Regions from separate parts of the Paenibacillus rhizoplanae genome, predicted to be linked through region 2. Evidence: a T-box and tRNA genes for the amino acid it is inferred to sense, from the RefSeq annotation. Region 2 holds a T-box; the other holds one or more tRNA genes.
The links. The T-box of region 2 lies ahead of ACFSX3_RS15285 (valine--tRNA ligase). A T-box ahead of a tRNA ligase gene usually reads a tRNA of that ligase, here a tRNA-Val.
Positions count from the first base shown of each region.

Region 1: it has a tRNA-Val gene. The T-box ahead of ACFSX3_RS15285 (valine--tRNA ligase) is inferred to sense a tRNA for this amino acid. The anticodon was not compared.

Region 1 is NZ_JBHUKY010000021.1:25,180-28,590, forward strand. Features, by position in the region: gene ACFSX3_RS10330 (hypothetical protein) at 1-253, shown strand, start outside; gene ACFSX3_RS10335 (Rpn family recombination-promoting nuclease/putative transposase) at 401-1,246, shown strand; tRNA gene ACFSX3_RS10340 (tRNA-Val) at 1,363-1,434, opposite strand; gene ACFSX3_RS10345 (hypothetical protein) at 1,630-1,821, shown strand; gene ACFSX3_RS10350 (helix-turn-helix transcriptional regulator) at 1,873-2,682, shown strand; gene ACFSX3_RS10355 (aldo/keto reductase) at 2,837-3,411, shown strand, end outside.
Region 2 is NZ_JBHUKY010000024.1:55,034-58,444, forward strand. Features, by position in the region: gene ACFSX3_RS15275 (LysM peptidoglycan-binding domain-containing protein) at 1-194, shown strand, start outside; gene ACFSX3_RS15280 (stalk domain-containing protein) at 395-1,057, shown strand; T-box leader at 1,151-1,434, shown strand; gene ACFSX3_RS15285 (valine--tRNA ligase) at 1,593-3,411, shown strand, end outside.

The DNA.
Region 1 (3,411 bases), on a different contig from region 2:
CGGCGGCTTTAAAATTGGCATGTCTAAGGATGACTTCAAACAAATCTATGGCGATCAATATCTGAAGGATATGGAGCGCAACCTGGATTATGCTTACGATTCCATCAATAAGCGATATTTGCAGGAGAAAGAGTGGGTGGCGAAAGCGGAAGATGACACGAAAATATATGTAATTTCAGCCATGTTCAACGGTAAGGGTGAAGCAGACGCCGTTGTATTGGTGGATAAGCGAATGGCGATCACGTTTAGGTAGAAGGGAAGTTCTGACGATAAAACATATGCTGGTATGTTTCTTAGAGCTTTGGGGACAGAATAGCAGTATATGGGGCCCAAAAGACTGGCTTTGTCTACAACGAGTAGTTCTACCATGATATAATCAATGTATATGATTGGAGTGATAATAGTGGAATTACTCGACGCACGGAATGACTTTATCTTTAAGAAAATTTTCGGCAGTGAGAATAACAAGGATGTCCTGCTGGCCTTCCTCAATAGTACCTTCATGGAGGCAGGCGAACCCCCGCTGACAGAGATTATATTAATGAATCCGTACACAGATAAGGATGCTCCGGCGGAGAAACAGTCTATTCTGGATATCAAGGCCAAGACGGCTGAGGGCAAACGGATCAACATCGAAATGCAGCTGTTCAATCCATACAATATGGAGAAGCGGACACTTTTCTACTGGAGCGAGATGTATTACCACCAGATTCAAAAAGGCGACGATTATAGTCAATTGAAGAAGTGTGTGACGATCAATATATTGAACTACTCCTGCCTGCCGAATGACCGCCATCATAATGTCTTTCGCCTGCGGGAAGATCATACCGGGATATCTCTTAACAATGATCTTGAGATACATGTGATGGAATTAACGAAGCTTGAGGAGCAGGCCGTTCCATTGACTGGTGGTCTGATTAACTGGTTATTATTCCTGAAGGGTGTCGAACAACCAAACTGGGAGGTGCTGACCATGAATGAGCCTATGCTAAAAAAAGCAATGGATACGCTGGAGTTCCTGAGTCAGGATGCCGCTACACGTATGGAATATGATGCCCGGATGAAGTATTTGCGGGATGAGGCGTCGCGGATGAACGGAGCGAAAGCAGAAGGACGAGCAGAGGGTGAACGAAAAAAGGCAGAGGCAATGGTGCGTGAACTTCTTGCTCTTGGAGTGGAAATCTCCATTATTGTTAGAGCCTCAGGCCTCTCAGAGCAAGAAGTTTTAAAGTTAAAGTCAGTTTGATAAGGCATCGGGGCTTTCAATTAATGAAATTCAAAATTTAAAACTGTTGCAATGATAACAACGAAAAACGAAGCCGATCTTATGATCGGCTTCGTTTCTTTAAGTCTTTCTGCGTATAGGACGGATGGGGTTCGAACCCATGACCCCTACCCTGTCAAGATAGTGCTCTCCCGCTGAGCTACCGTCCTGCAACGAGATTTATAATAACATAGGAGGTAAGAGGATGGCAAGAATTTTTTTATTATGCTATAGATGATACAGTTAAGCACGACCCTACTCCACCCGTCCAGTGACAAAAACCCACAACACCCCATCCATAGTATATTACAATATTGGCGCTTGTCTGGAAGTTCTTTAACCAACATAAAAGGTGGAAATCTATCATGATCGTAACATTGCATGAAGCGGAGTGCCCTGGAGTGAGTCTCCAGTATGTAGTGATTTTTATGAAGCAAGGGAAGGATTGGGTGCTGGTGCGGCACCGTGAGCGGTCTACATGGGAATTTGCCGGCGGGCATATTGAGGTGGGTGACATACCCGGGGATTTACCCCACGCTATATGCGAGAGTATGTGAACATGTGAAGCATCTGTGAATCAATTGTAATGCTGAAAGGAGGCCCAGCTCATGAGTTACGAGATTACGAGGTTTAGGCGTCTTGGTGACTACCTGAGATCACGCCGGGAACGTCTGCAGCCTGAAGCTGTAGGGATTAAGGAAACAAACAGTCAGCGCAGAACACCAGGGCTGCGGCGGGAGGAGGTTGCGGTTCTGGCTGGTCTCAGCAGCACCTATTATGCTTGGCTGGAGCAGGGCAGGGAGGTTACCGCCTCCAGAGAGGTCATGGAGAGTCTCAGTCAGGCGCTGCGGTTGTCACCGGATGAGAAGAAGCATCTGTTTGAGCTCTGGAATCCGGGCTTGCCGGATACACTTGCTTCTATAGATACAGCCAGTCCGGAGCTGAACCCGCAGTGGCGGGATATTATCCGCCAATTGACTTATCCGGCTTTTATTACGAATGAGCGGTCCGAGGTACTGGCCTGGAATGACAAAGCGAGTGAAGTGCTTAGTGATTTCGGAAGTCTGCCTGATTCTGAGCGCATAATGCTGCGTCTTCTGTTCCTGGATCTGGAGCTGCGCCGCCGGATGCTGAACTGGGAGGAGTTCGCTCTCTATTCAGTAGGGGTGTACAGAACCTATTATGACATGAACCTGCACGATCCCTGGTACAAGGAGATGGTTGATCAGCTCGTGGAGGATAGTGCGGATTTCGCTGAGATGTGGAAGCAGCACAACATTCAAGGCAAGAAGGTCAACCGTGTGGTCATAGAGAGCCTGGGTACAAGTCAGCCTGTAGTCTACGATATCAATTCGATGGCCAATCTGGCGGATCACCCGGGTGTGCATATTTGTATCTATACCCCTGTCTCAGCGTAGCAGACGATACTCAGGGGACATATGTCATACGGTTCTCCCGCTCCCTGGTAATGATCTTACTAGCATGAACGTACTGTGGCTGCTCCACGGCAGGACGGTTAGAATAAGGACATGTTCGTAAGATCTATTACAGGTACAAGAGGGAGGCAACCATATGCACACAAGAACACTCGGGAACGAAGGGCTGAGCGTATCGGCACTGGGACTCGGAACGATGATGATGCCGGATAATGAAGAGTCTGTAAGAACCATTCATGGTGCACTTGATCTGGGAGTAACCCTGCTGGACACAGCGGATATCTATGGGGCCTTCGAGCAGCAGCGCTTCGGCGGCAATGAACGGCTTCTCGGGCATGCGCTTAAGGGCCGGAGAGATCAGGCTGTGATTGCGACCAAATTCGGCATTACACATACTCAGGGACCGAAGGGAGACCCGGCCTATATCAAAAAATCCGTAGATGCCAGCCTCTATCATCTCGGCACAGATTATATCGATCTGTACTATCAGCACCGTCCTGATCCGAACACCCCTATTGAGGAAACCGCCGGTACCCTGGCTGACCTCGTCAAGGAAGGGAAGATCCGCTATATCGGCTTATCCGAGGCTTCGCCTGAACTGATCCGCCGGGCACATGCGGTGCATCCGTTGACCGCCCTGCAGACAGAGTATTCGCTCTGGAGCCGGGAGGTGGAGGATGAGATTCTGCCGCTGGTCAAGGAGCTGGGCAT
Region 2 (3,411 bases):
CGTGGAAGAGCCGGTTCATCGGCGGCATGGGCGGAACGGAGCTGTTCCGCAAGGTACGGCTCTGCATCGTGCAGCGGGAAGAGACGCTGGATACCATTGCCGAGAAATATCAGCTTAGCACCCGGGAGCTGACCATGTACAACCGGCTGTCCGGCCAGATTGTAGAAGAGGGACAGGTCTTATACATTCCTTGAGATTGACGGTGTGCGGAGAATTCAGGCTTAACAGGAACAGCCCTTGCCTTATGGATGGGGCTGTTCCTGTTTTCTTTGTGAAATCCGCTTTTGGTTTACAAACCGTTCAGCCGGGGGTAATAGTCACTACCGGCCTACATACATTACACATTCAGGCAGCTATGCGCTGGTACACCACTTCTGGAAGGATGATAACTCACATGAAGAAAAAAGTGGCAGCCACTGCGGCCGCACTATGCTTGACGCTCACAGTCTCGGCCGGTGTCTACGCCGCCAGTAATCTGCAGGAGATCAAGGCGCTCCTGAACAACAAAATCGGGATCGTCGTGAATGGCCAGGCGTACACGCCCAAAGACGGCAACGGCAAAACCCTCGCCCCGATTACCTACAACGGCATTACTTATCTGCCTGTACGCTCCATCGGCGAAGCGCTGAACACCGCTGTCACTTACGACGCTGCTACCAGCCGGGTAATCATCGGCGATGCGGCTGCCCCGGCTGTCTCCTCCGGCGGCTCGTCCGCAGGAACACCAGCGGATTCCGTGAAGCGTCCGAAGAGTCTGCCGGCGGACTTCCCGCTTCCGGCCGATGCGAAGATATTTGATCTGATCGAAGGCTCGGCGACCGGTACGCCGTCCGCGACTTTCAGCTACCGCACGAAGCAGAGTCTGGAGACGCTCGGCAATACGTATAAGGACTATTTCGTGCAAAAAGGAGCAACCTCCAAAACAGAGGAGGTCTCAGCCTCGGCCTTCTCCATTATTGATGTTGGAAGCAAGTTCGCCGTAACACTGGATGGAGCTCCCGGAACAGGCAGCAACCAGGGCTTCAATGTGGTTCAGGTGATCTGGAGCGGGGAGTAAGCGCTGCGGCTTAACTGCTGCCTGCCGTTTAGTGCATATGCTGGTTGACTAGGGATAATACTGAATGTATTATTGAACTAAGTAATAACTAGCATAAAGACTGGGAACGGGAAGAGTAGGCGGTCAGCCCTTCAGAGAGCGGAATTATTATTGGTGTGAATTTCCGCAGGATGCAGCCCCCGAAGTCGCCCCGGAGTTGCCCTTCTGAGCTTGTCTTCATCCTGAAGACCGGTTAGGATGCGGCCGGACGCAGCCGTTATCTGCAGAAGTGTCGCGCTAAGCTTCAGGAACCTGTAAGGGGACTTAAGGCAGAGTTTTCTTTTTTGTTGGCGCGAAACAAAGGTGGTACCGCGAAAGAATGGCCTTTCGTCCTTTGAGACGAAGGGCCTTTTTGTATTCTCAGAAACCACTAGCTACTCAATACATTAACAGTGGAGGGTTCACAATGGCTGATAATAACAATGCAGCAGCAGAGCTGCCGAACCAGCAGGAAGCGGCAGAAGATACCGCCGCAGCTAATCACAAGCAGAGCGACATGCCGACTACATATGATCCGGGAGCGGCAGAGAAGAAATGGTATGCGTACTGGATGGAGAACGGCTTCTTCGAAGCCGGCAAGCGGCCGGATGCGGAGCCTTACAGCATCGTTATTCCGCCGCCGAATGTAACAGGAATGCTGCATATCGGACACGCACTGGATTTCACGCTTCAGGATGTGCTGATTCGAACCAAGCGGATGCAGGGTTATGATACCTTGTGGCTGCCGGGTACGGATCATGCAGGCATTGCTACGCAGACCAAGGTAGAGCAGAAGCTGCGCCAGCAGGGAATCTCCCGCCATGATCTGGGGCGCGAGAAGTTCCTGGAGCAGGTATGGGCCTGGAAAGACCAGTACGCAGAGACGATTCATGACCAATGGGCCAAGATGGGCCTGTCTCTGGATTACTCCCGCGAACGGTTTACCTTTGATGACGGAATGAAGAAGGCAGTAAGCAAGGTATTTGTGGAGCTGTACCAGAAGGGCCTGATCTATCGCGGCAAGCGGATTATTAACTGGGACCCGGCTGCCCGTACAGCGCTGTCTGATATCGAGGTTGAATACAAAGAAGTGAACGGTCATCTGTACCATTTGAGTTACCCGCTTAAGGATGGCAGCGGCCATATCACGGTGGCTACCACACGGCCCGAAACGATGCTGGGCGATACTGCGGTAGCGGTACACCCTTCGGATGAGCGTTATAAGGATCTGATCGGTAAGACGCTGATTCTGCCAATAATCGGCCGGGAGATTCCGGTGATTGCCGATGAGTATGTAGATAAGGACTTCGGCAGCGGTGCGGTTAAGATTACACCGGCCCATGATCCGAACGACTTCGAGATGGGAGTCCGCCATAACCTTCTACAGATCAATGTAATGGATGAAGGCGGAGTGATGAATGAGGAAGCAGGCGCCTACCAGGGAATGGACCGCAGCGACTGCCGTAAGGCCATCGTAGCGGACCTGAAGGAGCAAGGCGTGCTGATCTCCATTGAGGATCACGTACATCAGGTAGGACACAGTGAACGTTCCGGGGCCGTAGTAGAGCCTTATCTGTCCACCCAGTGGTTCGTCAAAATGCAGCCGCTGGCAGAAGCAGCCATCGCCGCACAGAAGGACGGAGACGGAGTTCACTTCGTTCCGGACCGCTTCGAGAAGACGTACCTGAACTGGATCGAGAATGTCCGCGACTGGTGTATCTCCCGCCAATTGTGGTGGGGCCACCGTATTCCGGCCTGGTACTCCGAATCCACCGGTGAGATTGTAGTTGCACATGATGAAGAAGAAGCACGTCGCATCAGCGGACTGTCCGACTTGAAGCAGGATGAAGATGTTCTGGATACCTGGTTCAGCTCGAATCTCTGGCCGTTCGCTACCTTAGGCTGGCCTGACGGGGACAGCAGCGACTATCAGCGCTACTATCCGAACAACGTACTGGTTACCGGCTACGATATCATCTACTTCTGGGTAGCGCGCATGATTTTCTCAGCCATGGAATTCACAGGACAGAAGCCGTTCTCCGATGTGCTGATGCACGGACTCGTACGCGATGCCGAAGGACGCAAGATGTCCAAGTCTCTCGGCAATGGCATCAATCCGCTGGATGTTATCGATCAGTACGGCGCTGACGCCATGCGCTATATGATTACTACCGGCAGTACAGCGGGACAGGATCTGCGGTTCCGGATGGAAAAGGTAGAGCAGGCGCGCAATTTTGCCAACAAGATCTGGAATGCCTCCCGGTTCGCGCTGATGAATCTGGAAGGCGTAGCCTTTGAAGATATCGACATTACAGGTGAGCTTGGCACAGCGGACC